DNA from 3 places in the Oceanobacillus sp. FSL W7-1309 genome. Region 1 is predicted to be linked to each of the others. Evidence: riboswitches for the same ligand, from Rfam matches in the RefSeq annotation. Region 1 holds a riboswitch; each other region holds the start of a gene.
What was found. Region 1 has a riboswitch for S-adenosylmethionine ahead of NST46_RS19630 (methionine ABC transporter ATP-binding protein). Riboswitches for the same ligand answer to the same signal wherever they lie in the genome.

Region 1 (5,042 bases):
AGCATGGATGGTTGTTGTTGAGCCCTCTGATGTAGCTGAGCTTGAGCAATTATTATCTGCAGATGCATATCAAGAATTAACTGAAGAATAATGCCCAAAGGCTAACTTACGCGTGTGAAAGTGTATAGTTAGCCTTCTTTCAATCATATAATGTATGTAAATAGATGCTGTTCAAAAAGTCCGGTGAAAATGAAACAATGAGATAGGTGTTCTTCGATTAACTCCTGACACGTGCTGTGTAGACCGTTGAAGTCACCGCTTCCTGTGGAACACGTTGGCGAAAGAAAACTTCCTATGAAAATTGTTCACGTCCCTGTAGAAGTTCGCATTCTGTTCAAGCTCTATACTTACGTATTAATTGCATTCGTTCCGTGACGAGAGTAACAACGTCACCGAACCTCGACACACACAGGACGTGTTCGTGTTGCGATAGGACATTGCAACTTTACCCGATCTCGGTCTTTTCATCCTCCTTTTGAACGCGAATTACGTAGGCAACTTTTTTGCTTGCATAAGGAGTGCTCATGTATGATAACTACTGAGTTTGAAAAAGTGATTATTGTCGAAGGGCTTACAGATAAGAAGCAAATTGAAAAAGTCATCAATGATGAGGTTACTATCGTATGTACAAATGGTACATTCGGTGTAGAACGATTTGATGAATTACTGGAAACATACGAATTGGATGAAAAGGATGTGTTTATTCTAGTTGACGAGGATAAATCTGGAATGAAATTGCGTAAGCAGCTGGCTCGTGAGCTACCGCATGCGGAGCATATTTACATTAGCAGTGAATATCGGGAGGTTGCAGCGACACCAGAGAAAATACTTGCAAGCACACTACTGAGTAAACATTTCTCTGTTCATCCTATATTTTTATTATAGTGTGTGTTCAAAAAAGAGGATATTTACCGGGTTTTTTGAATATCCTCTTATAGATTGAACTTAAGGTGGTTAAAAATGCAGCAAATAACAGAAAAAAGTTTGGAACAGGATCGCATGTTAATTTATATTTATACACCTTTTTGTGGAACATGTACGGTGGCAAGATCAATGCTTGCTAAAATCGAGTCTGTTCATGGAATAGATATCTTTTATGAGATGAATGCGTCCTTGTATCCTGAATTTATGCAAGAAAATAAAATTGAAAGTGTTCCATGCCTTTTAATTAAAGAAGGTAATGAAGTGAAAGAAAAAGTTTATGCCTTTCAATCGACAGGTAATATATATAATTATTTGATGATATATAAGCCAGAATTATTTGCCACTCATTAAGGCTCTAATATCCCCCCTATCTATGCGTGAGAGAGTTAAAATTAGAAGGTGGGGAAGGGCTTGGAGTCATACTCCTGTGGTACTATCATGCAGTGGAGAGAAAAAGCTCTTGATTGAAGTTTCACTTTAACAAAAGTTAATCCTATTTAGGATTGACACGCGTATTTTAGCATGCTACTATAGTGTCACTGAATTGCTAAATCAAATACGATCTATCTCTTATCTTGAGCGGTGGAGGGACTGGCCCTTTGAAACCGCGGCAACCTTCAATCTTTTGAAAGGTGCCAATTCCTGCAAAGTAAACTTTGACAGATGAGAGAACGTGAGACTTTTTAATGATATGACGTCTTTCTGTTCTCTTACAGAAGACGTTTTTTGTTTTTTGGTTAAAAAATGTATTGCAGCATTCATACAGTAAAGAATTTGTTTATAGGCACAAAAGTTAGAACGAAGAGGAGGACATAACGTGATTTCGATTGAGGGTTTACGTAAGGTCTTTAGACTAAATAATGATGACATAGCAGCTGTTGATGATTTGACCCTTACTATCCCTGACGGTGAGATATTCGGCGTGATTGGGTACAGCGGTGCAGGGAAGAGTACATTCGTCAGACTGCTTAACCGATTGGAAGAACCATCATCAGGACGAATTGTTATTGATGATGAAGAAATAACGACACTTAATTCAAAACAGCTTCGCCTTGCAAGACAAGGAATCGGCATGATTTTTCAGCACTTCAATTTACTTTGGTCAAGAACGGTAGAGGCAAATATTGCATTCCCACTTGAAATTGCAGGAGTCCCAAAGCAGGAGAGGCAAAAGCGAGTACAGGAACTCATTGATTTGGTTGGCCTTGGTGGACGGGAAAAAGCTTATCCATCCCAATTAAGTGGTGGACAGAAGCAGCGTGTTGGAATTGCTCGCGCACTTGCGAATAATCCAAAAGTGCTGTTATGTGATGAGGCAACCTCTGCATTGGATCCAGAAACAACGAATGCGATTTTGAATTTGCTGGTCGACATTAATAAAAAGCTTGGATTAACGATTATTTTGATTACACATGAAATGCATGTTATTCGAAAAATCTGTAACCAAGTAGCGGTCATGGAACAAGGACGGATTGTTGAACAGGGAAATGTGCTTGATGTGTTTACCCATCCCGTACAAGACGTTACGAAAAAATTTGTTCAGCAAATTATGGGACCAAGTGACGAAGAGGATGATATAACCAATATTATTGAGAATAATGCAGATGGTATTATTCTTAAGCTTCAATTTTTAGGTGAGGCTACAAATCAAACCCTTATAAGCCAGCTGGCAAAGCGTTTTGATATTGATTTAAATATTTTACAAGGAAAAATCACCCAAACACAAGCTGGCGGATATGGCACATTATTCGTACAGGTTATTGGCGAACAAGAGGAATTCGATAGAGCATTAAGCTTTATACAGGAACAGACCTCGGTCGAAGTGGAGGTTATCCGGGATGTTAGCTGAGTTATTCCCAAATATTAAATACGAGGATTTAGTTGAAGCAACTTACGAAACATTTTACATGACAATTATTGCTATTATTGGTACATGTATTTTCGGTCTATTATTAGGATTGCTTCTATATTTAACGAAAAAAGACGGCATCTGGAAAAATAAGTATATTTATTTTGTTGTAGCGGCTCTTGTGAATATATTTAGAGCCATCCCATTTATTATATTGATCTTATTGCTATTTCCATTTACCGATTTCCTTATCGGAACGATTCGCGGACCAAATGCAGCACTGCCCGCATTAATTATTGGATCAGCTCCGTTTTACGGGAGACTCGTTGAAATCGCGCTTAACGAAGTGGAAAAAGGTGTAATTGAAGCAGCCAAAGCGATGGGGGCGAAAACACGTACGATCATTTTCCGTGTTCTACTCCCTGAATCAATGCCGGCACTCGTATCAGGCCTTACGGTTACCTCGATTGCATTAATTGGGTATACCGCAATGGCAGGTGCGATTGGTGCAGGTGGTCTTGGAAACTATGCGTATTATTTTGGATTCCAACGACGTGATTTTGATGTTGTATTTCTTTGTACGGTCATTATTGTAATTATCGTGTTTATTTTCCAATTTATTGGGGACTTTATTACAAACAAGCTTGATAAACGATAACATTATCAATAGATGAAAATAGGAAAACCTATTTCAATTATAAAAACAAGATGGAGAGGAAGAAACAGAATGAAAAAGCTTTTAGCCCTGGTAACATTCGCACTTGTACTTATATTAGCTGCTTGTGGCGGTGGAAATGAATCAGAAGATGGAGCCGATAATGGTTCGTCAGAAGGAACCGAAGAAACAAATGAAATCACTGTAGGTGCTTCAAGTGTACCACATGCGGAAATTCTAGAAGAAGCTCAGCCATTACTTGAAGAACAAGGTGTAACACTTCATATTGAAGAATATCAGGATTATATATTGCCAAATGATGATTTAGACAATGGCACGTTAGATGCGAATTACTTCCAGCACATTCCGTATTTGAATCAAACAGTGGAAGATACAGGATATGAAATTGAATCGATTGGAGCTATTCACGTAGAACCAATGGGTGTTTATTCAAAAGGAATTGCATCAGTCGATGACATTGCTGATGGAACTGAAGTTATTTTAAGCAATTCTGTTTCCGATCATGGACGGATTTTGACTTTGTTTGAGCGGGAAGGTTTGATTACTTTAGATGAAAGTGTAGAAAAATCCGCTGCAACAATTGACGATATTGTTGAAAATCCTAAAAACTTAGTTTTCTCACCAGATTATGATCCGGCACTACTACCAGAGCTTTATAATTCAGAAGAAGATGTGCTTGCTGTTATCAACACAAACTACGCAATTGGTATAGGTCTTAACCCATTAGAGGATGCATTGTTTGTTGAAGACGAAGAAACTGACTATTTAAACGTTATTGCTGTAAGGTCTGAAGATGCTGATAAAGAAGCATTAAAGAAACTGGTTGAAGTACTAAAATCTGAAGAAATCCAAAACTTTATGATGGAGAACTACGATGGTGCAGTTCTACCAGTGGAAGGCGAAAAGTAATTATAATTTATTAATAGCATTTTAAAGGATACGTGCGTTATTTGCCATTATTTAATGTCGTTTCTATGTTTTCACGTTATGAATCATTCATATATAGAATAATCCAGTCATAGAGGTTTAAATCCGAATTGTAAAGGGAACCTTTCTAGTGTTACTATATTTTATGTAACCAAAACGAAAGGATGATTCACTATTGACAGTGGTCTGAGGTTGAATTACACTTCGGAAATGGAAAAAGGAATGACGAAGTCCCGTCATGTTTGCTACGAGGAGTACAGCAGGAAACTTGAAAAACGGCTGGAAGTAGAAAAACAACGAGAACGGGAATACAAAGAAGCGAAAATGCTAGTGGCAGGAATGGATGGTCAAATAGCTAAATAACAAACTTATAATTACCTTTGTGCTGGTGTCTTAATATGCGGACATCAGCACTATTTATTTGTACAATTATATCTAATTTGATATGGTGAAACAGTAATAAGCTGTGCGCTTAAAAGAGTTGATAATTAATTTGAAATGCTTTAAGATTGTAATGAGAATAAGTTGAGAATGATGTCAATTCATTTCATACTAGAAAATAGCTTACTTGGAGGTATGTTTTATGTCAGGATCAGTTTTAGAAATTAAGAATCTTCATGTATCGATTGAAGACAAAGAAATATTAAAAGGTGTAAACCTTACGAT
Region 2 (5,042 bases), 290 kb from region 1:
AACGCTCATCGTCATATTCAAGGAAAAAGCCGTCCACTTTCTCTTTCGCAAATAAGGTTGGAGCAACTTCAGCATAGCTGCCTTGGAATGCCCAGCTAGAACGATAGTTTCCGCGACATAGATGTGTTGTTACAATTAAATCCTCTGGTTTGTCTTCGAGTACACCATTTACAATACGAACTGCTAAATCGATTAATTGCTCTCTTGAATAGCCGCCAGTATCGATTAATTTAAAGTCAGAAGATGAAAGTCCAGCAATGTACACATCGTCTAGTTGTAAGTAACGCACACCAGCATCATAGAATGCTTTTACAGCATCTCGGTATGCTTGTGTAATATCGTTGGCATATTCTTCAATATCTGGATAAATTTCTGGGTTTCGTATCCCGACTTCAAATAGCTGGTTTGGACTTGGAATCGTTTGTTTCGGAACCGCACGGTAACCAACAATTTCCTTAAATTCAATAAAGTCCTTAATAAACGGATGATCGGCATTAAAGGAAATTTTCCCGGTGTTACGCACATGATATCGGTCTGTTTCTACGCCATCGAATTGATAGCCTTTTTCGGTGTTGTAGCCTTCAATCCCATTTAAATGCTCAAGAAAATCAAGATGCCACCAGCTGCGACGGAATTCACCGTCGGTTACTGCTTCTAATCCGACTTCAATCTGTTTATCAACAATACGTTTGATTTCCTTTGTTTCGACTTCACGTAATTCTGCTGCAGTGATTTTGCTTGTTTTAAAATCTTCTCTTGCCTGACGTAGGTTCTCTGGACGTAATAAACTTCCTACGTGATCTGCTTTGAATGGCGCTTTTACTAGCGTTTGTGTCATGATCTATTCCTTCTTTCTTTTATTTTAATAGTAGGTAGGAAAATTATCCCCAAATCTCTTTTGAAATGTCTACGATAAATTTCAGTTTATTCCATTGTTCTTCCTCTGTTAGCTTGTTACCATGATGGGTTGACGCGAATCCACACTGCGGACTTAAAGCTATTTGCTCCAACGGTACATAGTTAGCAGCTTCCTGAATGCGTGCTTTCAATGCCTCTTTATCTTCAAGCTCACCAAATTTAGATGTTACAGCGCCAATGACTACTTGTGCACCGCCCTCTGGGATATACTTCAATGGCTCAAAGGTTCCAGAACGGTCATCATCATATTCTAAGAAAAAGCCATCTACTTTTTCTTTTGCGAATAATGTTGGTGCAATTTTTGCGTAGCTTCCTTCAAACGCCCAGGTAGATTGATAGTTTCCGCGACATAGATGTGTTGTTACAACTAAATCCTCTGGTTTATCTTCTAGCACACCATTAGCAACACGAAGCGCTAAATCGATTAAATATTCTCTTGTTAATTTACTATCATTAAATGGAATCGTATCAGAGCTCAATCCTGCAATATAGACATCATCTAATTGCAGGTAACGACAGCCAGCATCGTAAAATGCTTTTATCGCATCACGGTAAGCGACGATAATATCATGTGCATATTCCTCAATGTCTGGATAGACATCTGCATTCCGAATCCCAGCATTGAATAACTGATTTGGACTTGGAATCGTTTGTTTTGCGACAGCCCTGTCACCAACAATTTCTTTAAACTCAATAAAATCTTTGATGAATGGATGGTCTGGGTTAAATGTTATTTTTCCAACATTGCGCACGTCGTATTTTTCCGTTTCCACGTCCACAAATTTAAATCCATGATCTGGTACATAGCCTTCAATACCAATAAAATGCTCTAAGAAATCTGTATGCCAAAATCTTCTGCGAAACTCCCCATCGGTTACAGCCTGAAGGCCAACTTCAATTTGTTTATCAACCACTCGCTTAATTTCCTCTGTCTCAATCGTACGAAGCTCACTTGCCGGAATAGCTCCTTCTTTAAAATCCTTTCTCGCTTTATGAACCCTGTCCGGTCGTAATAAACTTCCTACGTGATCTGCTTTAAATGGTGCTTTAATTAATGTTTTCGTCATGAAAATCCCTCCATATTTTTATTAAGGTAATATTGCAAAAGATCTTACTGGGAATCCAGTTGCTTTTTCTGGTTTGGCAACGATATTAAAGATATAAGCACCTTTTGTTGGTACTTTATCTAAATTGGTTAGAAGCTCGATTTGGTATGTATCTTGCTCCAGCACATAATACTCGCCAATGAGTGAGCCATTCTTTCGGACATCGATGGAGGAATCTGTATCAAATGTTTCATGACCGACAGCATTTACGTTTCTTTCTTCAAATAAAAATCGCAATGCGTCAATTCCCCATCCAGGCAAGTGACTATTACCAGCTTCGTCCTTATTTTCAAAAGCAGTTTTATCTGGCCAACGTTTACTCCAGTCGGTTCGTAACGCTACAAATGTACCTGCTTCAATCTCACCATTTATTGCTTCAAATGCTAGAATATCTTCTTTCGATAAGGTGAAGTCATTATTTTCTAAAGCTTCCTTTGACTTATCGATCACCACAAGCGGTAAAACAAGTTCCTTTAATTCAAGCTCTTCAAGATAACGTTGATCCTGTACAAAATGAATTGGTGCATCAATGTGTGTGCCGTATTGTCCAGGAAAGGTAAATCGTTGTGCGAAAAAGCCATCATCATGTGTGAAAAGTGTTTTGAATTCGGCATCGTCAAATGCTGCGAAGTGTGGTGAGTTTGGCCCGAATGTGTGCGTGAGGTCTACCCAATTTTTCTTTTTCAGTAATGCAATTGCCTGTTGCAATTCTGTTCCTGCTTGAACCGTTGCCATTTAATCCCCTCCAGTAGTTTTTTAAAACTTCTTTAAAGAAAAGAAAAAACCTCTTCTTAAAAATAAGAAGAGGTTAGGCACCGTATCGTCTAATATCTCTTCTTATCTTCAAGCAATCATTGCTTCTGGAATTGGCACAGTACTTAAAAAGTCTGTTGCCGAGGTATCATAGGGCCAGTCCCTCCACCTCTCTGGATAAGAAAGTTTTTTGTATGAAATTAATAATTAGAGTACTCCATACGATTCTGAATGTCAACCATTAAAATTAAGAATATTACATGTAGCGTGAAAAAAATTGCAAAAGTTAGAGATTCTTGCAATCTAACTGATCAACGCTAAAATTAATAGTATAGAAAGAGCTTTGTACAATGGGGATGATATTTTGTTAGTTAATGTAAGTGAGGGTATAGAAAAGCTAGTCGTTCGTTTTCCAGGAGGAATGCAAGAGGTAAATAGCTATCTTGTCAAAGGAGAGAATGGCTATACCGTTATTGATACAGGGATTTATTCAGAGGAAGCAATTGCGACTTGGGAAGCGCTATTTGATACTGGTGTTGAAGTGAAAAAGGTTGTTTTAACACATACACATCAGGACCATATTGGTCTAGCGAGATGGTTTCAGGAGAAAAAGGGAGTTCCCGTTTACACATCGAAACTCGGGTATAAGGAAATGCTGAAACATCGTGATAAGAAGAAAATTAAAGAAAATCTTGCTGATTTGCTTCATATGCATGGGGGGCCGAATTTGCCTGGCAGAATAGGTAATGATTCCTTTATCTATGAATTTGAACCAGATGGATTCTTTGATGAAACTGATACCATCCTGTTAGGGAATCAGTGTTTTGAGGTTGTTTGGACACCGGGTCATGCTCCGGATCACTATTGCTTTTATCAAAAAGACAGGAAGCTAATGCTGATTGGCGACCATATTTTAAATAAGATTTCTCCTGTAATCGGTTTGTGGACAGGGGAGGAATTCAATCCATTAAACGATTATTTTGCATCCGTTGAGCGGATGCAGCATTATCCGACAGCATTAGCCTTACCAGGGCATGGTGAGAATATCCATCGCTTGAGTGAACGTGTACAAACATTGATTCAAGGACATGAGCGTCGGTTAAATGAGGTTGAAAGCATTGTGAAAGCAGAGACTTTGACAGCAGCCGAAGTGTGTGAAAAAATTTATGGCAGCCTAAAATTTAGTCACTTTGTTAGCCCATTTATGGCGACTTTAACAAGACTAATATACTTAGAGTCGATGGATAAGATACACCGATTTTATGATAATGAGAAAGTTTATTTCAGCATTAACCAGTCGTAATATTTGAGTGTACGAAATCACTGGTATGTAGAAGAGAGAAAACGAATAAGGAGGGCGGAAAGTGAATCGTGTTAACAATCCGATACTAAAACAAAATGAAACTGTCGTGCATCGAAACTCAGATCGTTTTTTGACGGCGTTCAATCGAATCGAAAAGGGCTTAAAAGCTTTGCTTATTAAGAAAGAAATGGGGTTTTCAAGAGCTGTTAAAGTCCTGGGTAAATCAAATGCGTTGATAAAACAGTTTCAAGATGACCTGCTTGAATTTGCTGAGTTACGAAATGCTATTGTACATAACAAGACGGATCTCATGTATACTATTGCAGAGCCACATGATTCCGTTGTAGAACGGATAGAAGCAATTGAAATTGAACTTTTAAAGCCTAGAAAAGTAGACCCGCTTTTTATTCGTAAGGTCGTATGCTTTCAAGAAACCGAGCCATTATCGAATGTACTAGAAGTCGTTAATAAGCAAGGGATTACGAAGTTTCCAGTATACAGTGGTAATGTGTTTCAGGGGTTAATTACGCATAAAGGAATTACAAAATGGTTTTCGAAAGGTATCGAAAATCGATTAACCTCTCTATTAGATGCAAGATTAGTAGAGGTCTTGGAATGTGAAAAAAGGGATAACTTTAGATTCATATCAAAGGAGACATCTGTATATGAAGCAAAGGAAATTTTTAAGGAGCAAATTGGAAAAGGCAATCGATTGGAAGCATTATTGATTACAAAGGAAGGAAGCTCCAGTGGTGGACTAGTTGGGATTGTTACCAATTGGGATATTATGGAGATTTGAGTATGCAATACGAAAGGGGACAGCTATGGAGTTTGTAGCAATAGACTTTGAAACTGCTAATGAAAAACGTTTTAGTCCTTGTGCGGTTGGTTTAGTAGTAGCCAATGAGCATGGCATAATAGATGAATTCTACAGCCTTATCAATCCATTAATGGAATTTAAA
Region 3 (5,042 bases), 1.2 Mb from region 1:
TCTCAAGACGTCCAGTGAATTCCAAATCAAAAAGGTTTTTAACCGGAAAAGTCTCAACAAGGCGCTTGCCAAGCTCTGTACAAAGTAAATTTTTACTTTCTGTAGTAATATATCCTACATCCTTCAGCTTTTTAATCGTCTCTGCTCTTGTTGCAGCTGTCCCGATACTAAATCCGGTTAGAATACTACCCATTAGCTCTTCACTTTCATCCTCTTTATAACTTTTACCACAGGTCTCCATAACACGAAGCAATGTTCTTTCCGTATGATGCTTTGGCGGCTTCGTTACATGCGTAGTGACCTCAGAGCCAATTAATTGAACATGTTCATTTAAGCCCACAAACGGAAGAATCGTATCTTTTGATTGTATTTTCTCAACTTTTTTCCAGCCTTCAACAAGTTGCACTTTACCTTTTGAATGAAAAAAACCACGTAGATCCGTTTCTAAAACTTTCGTGACCAGCTTTGTCTCCTCATATATAGCTATTGGCATAAACTGCATTATAAAACGGTTTTTTATTGCCGAATATACAATTCCTTCATCTGCTGAAAGTCGTTTCGGTTTTACATATGTTGGAATGATTGCACTATGGCTCTCCACTTTCGCGTTATTAAAGACACGCTTTGTTTTCATAAATTTGATTTCATCTTCATATGGGAGGTCCTCGGAATGCACCTTTAACACGTGGGCTGTTTTCGCAACCAGACTTTCTTCTAAAGCAATACTAGAGGTTCGCGGATATGTAATCAGTTTTTTCTCATAAAGTGATTGGGCCACCTTTAGAACTTTATCAGACGTCCATCCCTTATATTTATTCGTTATAAACCCCTGCAGATTGGATAAATTAAATAAAAACGGAGGAAATTCTTTTTTCTTCTCTACTTGCTTATCTATAATAGTTGCTTGTTTGTTTTGAATCAAATTGTGGACTTCTTCCAACACTTCTTTTTTCTTAAACTTTTCATCTTTATTTTCTATATAGATTCCTTCATATTCATGGTTATCTTCAGTCTGGAACGTTGCAGTTAGTTTAAAATAATCCTCTGGCTTGAAATTAGCTATTTCTTGATCGCGATCATAGATGATTTTTAAGGTTGGTAAGAGTACCCTGCCTATATTCAACGCCTTGCTTTTTCCTTGTTGATATTTTAACGTTGCAACAGAGGTTAGGTTGATACCTATAACCCAATCGGCCCATTGTCTGCTAATCCCTGCATCTCGCAATGGTTGCATTGCATTGTTCGGTTTGAGGTTTTCTAACCCTTGCAGCACTTCATTCTGTGTCCATTCGTTTAAGAGCAAGCGAAATACACTAGCTTTCGGCTTTACTCCACCTCGGTAGATAATACTGTCCCCGATTAGCTGCCCTTCCCGGTCGTAATCACATGCTGAAATAATTGCTTCCAGATCATTTCGTTTCATTAGTGAATGGATTATTTTTAACTGTTTTGCAGCTCCACCATCTGTTTGTGATCGATTCCGAGGATTGCTTTTTACTTTATATTTAAATTCAGAAGGGATAAAAGGAAAATTATCCATTTTCCAGCTTCGCATTTTTCCATCATAGTCTTTCGCATCGTATAACTCTACAAGATGCCCAAACGCCCAAGTAATGATATAGTTGTTTCCTTCAAAATAGCCATCTTTCTTCGTTTTTATTTTCAATGCGTCTGCAATGTTTTTTGCGACGGATGGTTTTTCTGCTAGTATTAATTGGACTCCCAATTCGAATTCATCCCCTATCCTTTAACTCCATATCTATTAATTTTCCGTTATTCTCGTTTAGAAACATTCGTTCGATATACTATTATGCCATAGATTACACTTTTTTTCTAATTGATTCCTATACCGAACTTGGCTAAGAATAGATAGGCTGCATTCAAATACTGTTATATTTTTTTCTGCACCACTACAAAGACATTTTTGCGATCCGTGAAGTTATTCTGACGAGCCCAATCTTCTACCATATACGTAAAAACTAGATCTTGCTTTCGTTTACTTAACATTTCTTTGTCCTCTGGATATTAGATTGAATACATTTCCTTCGCAGTTAGATTTAAAGCCATAACAATATTGTCATCTATCTTTTCAATCAAAAGGCAGATATAAGTAATACATCATACTTTTTTCATACACAAAAATATATTAGGTTTTTATTACGCTTATATTTTCCAAGTGAATGGTTAAACTAGCCTCATTGGTGTAAATAATCACCACAAATTTTCACAGGAGGGGCGATAATGTCTGAGGAAAATAAAAACCGAAACAAAGATAAAGGAAAACAAAACAATCACAATAAACATAATAGGCAAGGCAATAATACGGAATTCGCGAGTGAAAATAGTGAGTTTCTAAACTTAGACAATAAGAAAAACAAACGTAAAAGGTAGCATCTTTAGAACAAAAGCGGAAGCATCCGATTTAGCGATGTACCTACGACACCCCGAACTTCGGGTGGTCCGGCGGGTCGAACATTCCTACGAAAGAGATAAAGAAAGCATCTCCCTTTGGGCGTAGTCTAGTTTTAATCGCCCATTCTGTTACATGGTGTCAGTGCCCGCTTTCACCACAGGGGGATAAGTGCGACTAATCCTCTGGCACATAAAGCTGAGTCAATGGTTAAATGTTAACTCAGCTTTATGCTTTACGAACGAAAACAATAAAACGAAATGCCTCTTGCTTTTTTCAGATTTCTAATGTAAGGTATTACTAATATAATTTCGAAAAATTACATAAATCTATTTAATTCTTATCCAGAGAGACGGAGGGACTGGCCCTTTGATGTCTCAGCAACCAGCCGATAGCGGTCCGGTGCTAATTCCAGTAAGCAACTATCCAAGTTGCTTAGAAGATAAGAAGAATGCTGTGCTATTAAGAGCAATCTTCTTATCTGAGGGTTGCTCTTTTTATTTTTTCTATTGGAGGCTAAAAAAATGACAAACAACAGGTTACAAACGAAATTCGTACAACTAGGAAATAAGAGTGATGAAAAAACAGGCGCAATTAATCCACCCATTTACTTATCTACTGCCTATCAGCACAAAGGCCTTGGACAGTCAACTGGATATGATTATACAAGAACGAAAAATCCTACCCGAACTATTTTAGAGGAAGGTATTGCTGACTTAGAGACAGGTGATTCGGGGTTTGCCTGTAGCTCGGGGATGGCAGCTATTCAATTAGTACTATCCCTTTTCCGTTCAGGTGATCATATCCTTGCACCTGAAGACTTATATGGTGGTACCTATCGGATTTTCGAACAATATGCAGAAACCTACCAAATTGAGACTACTTACGATACGTTTGAAACAGTTGAAAAAACGGAGCAGTTAATTAATGAACGTACGAAGGCTCTTTTTATCGAAACACCTACAAATCCATTAATGCAGGAAATTGATATTCTTAGCTACGCAACATTAGCCCAGAAGCATAAGCTTTTACTCATTGTTGACAATACCTTTTTAACACCTTACTTACAACAGCCACTACAGTTAGGGGCAGACATTGTTATCCACAGTGCGACCAAATATATTGGCGGTCATAACGATGTACTAGCTGGATTAGTTGTTGCAAAAGGAACAGAAATCTGTGAAAAGCTATCCCAGAATCATAATGCTACTGGTGCGGTACTCTCGCCTGTTGACTCTTGGCTACTTATTAGAGGATTAAAAACATTAGCGCTCCGTGTTGAAAGACATGAAGAGAATGCAAAAAGCATAGCAAAATTTTTAAATAAGCAACCAGCAGTTTCAAATGTATTTTATCCAAATAAGGGTGGAATGCTGTCTTTCTCTCTCAAAGAGGAACAATGGGTCGATCCATTTCTATCTTCATTAAATTTAATCGTTTTTGCTGAGAGCCTTGGAGGTGTAGAAAGCTTTATTACCTATCCAACAACGCAGACACATGCTGACATACCAGAACAGGAAAGAATTCGTCGAGGCATAAGCAATCATTTACTCCGATTTTCTGTAGGTATTGAGCATGTTGAGGATTTAAAAGCAGATTTACAACAAGCACTATCCAAATTGAATGAGGAGGATGAGAAATGAATCAAGTGAAGCGGCATGTGGAAACGAAATTCATTCATGGATCACAGAGAGGGGAAACAAGCACTGGAGCGGTAAATACGCCTATTTACCTTTCATCTACTTTTCACCAAAACAGCTTTGATGCGTTTGGTCCGTTTGATTACAGCAGGTCAGGAAATCCAACACGTCAGGCATTGGAGGACAAAATTGCAGAGCTGGAAAATGGTTCACACGGATTCGGATTTGCGTCTGGTATGGCAGCCATTTCCTCTGTACTATTATTGCTCTCTGCTGGTGATCACGTATTAGTAACAACGGATGTATACGGCGGAACATATCGTTTCGTATCAGAGGTTTTGAAACGATATCAAATTGAACATACCTTTGTAAATATGACCGATTTAAATGAAACGGCTCATGCCATTCAGCCGAATACAAAAGCGATTTATATTGAGACACCTTCCAATCCATGTATGAATATTACGGACCTTACCGGAATCGTAAAAATTGCCAAGGCTAATAATTGCCTTACGTTTGTCGATAATACATTTATGACACCACTTTATCAGAATCCATTAGACCTCGGGGCAGATATTGTACTTCATAGTGCAACTAAATTTCTATCCGGTCATAGTGATGTGATTGCAGGATTAGCTGTTACTCGTGATGAATCGCTCGGGGAAAAACTTGCTTCTATCCAAAACTCCTTTGGCGCAATTCTTGGTGCTCAAGATTCCTACCTATTACTGCAGGGAATGAAAACGTTAGGGGCTCGTTTGAAACAGTCTAGTCAATCCGCACAAGTATTGGTTGACTACTTAAAAGCACATCGGTTTGTTGAAAAAGTGTATTATCCTGGTTTAGCCTCTCACCCAGGATTTACAATTCATCAAAGGCAGTCCAAAGGGTCTGGAGCTGTCTTTTCGTTCCAATTACCAAATAGAACTGCTGCAAAAGCATTTGTAGATCATGTTCAGATACCTGTTTTTGCTGTTAGTCTTGGAGCAGTG

Region 2: it holds a riboswitch for S-adenosylmethionine, as region 1 does, so the genes downstream of both, NST46_RS21090 (cyclase family protein) here and NST46_RS19630 (methionine ABC transporter ATP-binding protein) in region 1, are expected to answer to the same signal.
Region 3: it holds a riboswitch for S-adenosylmethionine, as region 1 does, so the genes downstream of both, NST46_RS13875 (methionine biosynthesis PLP-dependent protein) here and NST46_RS19630 (methionine ABC transporter ATP-binding protein) in region 1, are expected to answer to the same signal.

What each region holds. Positions count from the first base shown of each region.
Region 1 is NZ_JBBOBX010000002.1:1,425,226-1,430,267, reverse strand. It holds gene gcvH (glycine cleavage system protein GcvH) at 1-91, shown strand, start outside; gene NST46_RS19640 (toprim domain-containing protein) at 529-885, shown strand; gene NST46_RS19635 (thioredoxin family protein) at 961-1,275, shown strand; SAM riboswitch class I at 1,492-1,594, shown strand; gene NST46_RS19630 (methionine ABC transporter ATP-binding protein) at 1,742-2,773, shown strand; gene NST46_RS19625 (methionine ABC transporter permease) at 2,763-3,431, shown strand; gene NST46_RS19620 (MetQ/NlpA family ABC transporter substrate-binding protein) at 3,501-4,358, shown strand; gene NST46_RS19615 (hypothetical protein) at 4,587-4,739, shown strand; gene sufC (Fe-S cluster assembly ATPase SufC) at 4,960-5,042, shown strand, end outside.
Region 2 is NZ_JBBOBX010000002.1:1,720,152-1,725,193, reverse strand. It holds gene NST46_RS21100 (5-methyltetrahydropteroyltriglutamate--homocysteine S-methyltransferase) at 1-838, opposite strand, end outside; gene NST46_RS21095 (5-methyltetrahydropteroyltriglutamate--homocysteine S-methyltransferase) at 882-1,985, opposite strand; gene NST46_RS21090 (cyclase family protein) at 2,007-2,759, opposite strand; SAM riboswitch class I at 2,859-2,961, opposite strand; gene NST46_RS21085 (MBL fold metallo-hydrolase) at 3,142-4,080, shown strand; gene NST46_RS21080 (CBS domain-containing protein) at 4,142-4,879, shown strand; gene NST46_RS21075 (3'-5' exonuclease) at 4,905-5,042, shown strand, end outside.
Region 3 is NZ_JBBOBX010000002.1:248,918-253,959, reverse strand. It holds gene NST46_RS13885 (type IA DNA topoisomerase) at 1-1,726, opposite strand, end outside; gene NST46_RS13880 (hypothetical protein) at 2,242-2,391, shown strand; SAM riboswitch class I at 2,748-2,859, shown strand; gene NST46_RS13875 (methionine biosynthesis PLP-dependent protein) at 2,935-4,053, shown strand; gene NST46_RS13870 (aminotransferase class I/II-fold pyridoxal phosphate-dependent enzyme) at 4,050-5,042, shown strand, end outside.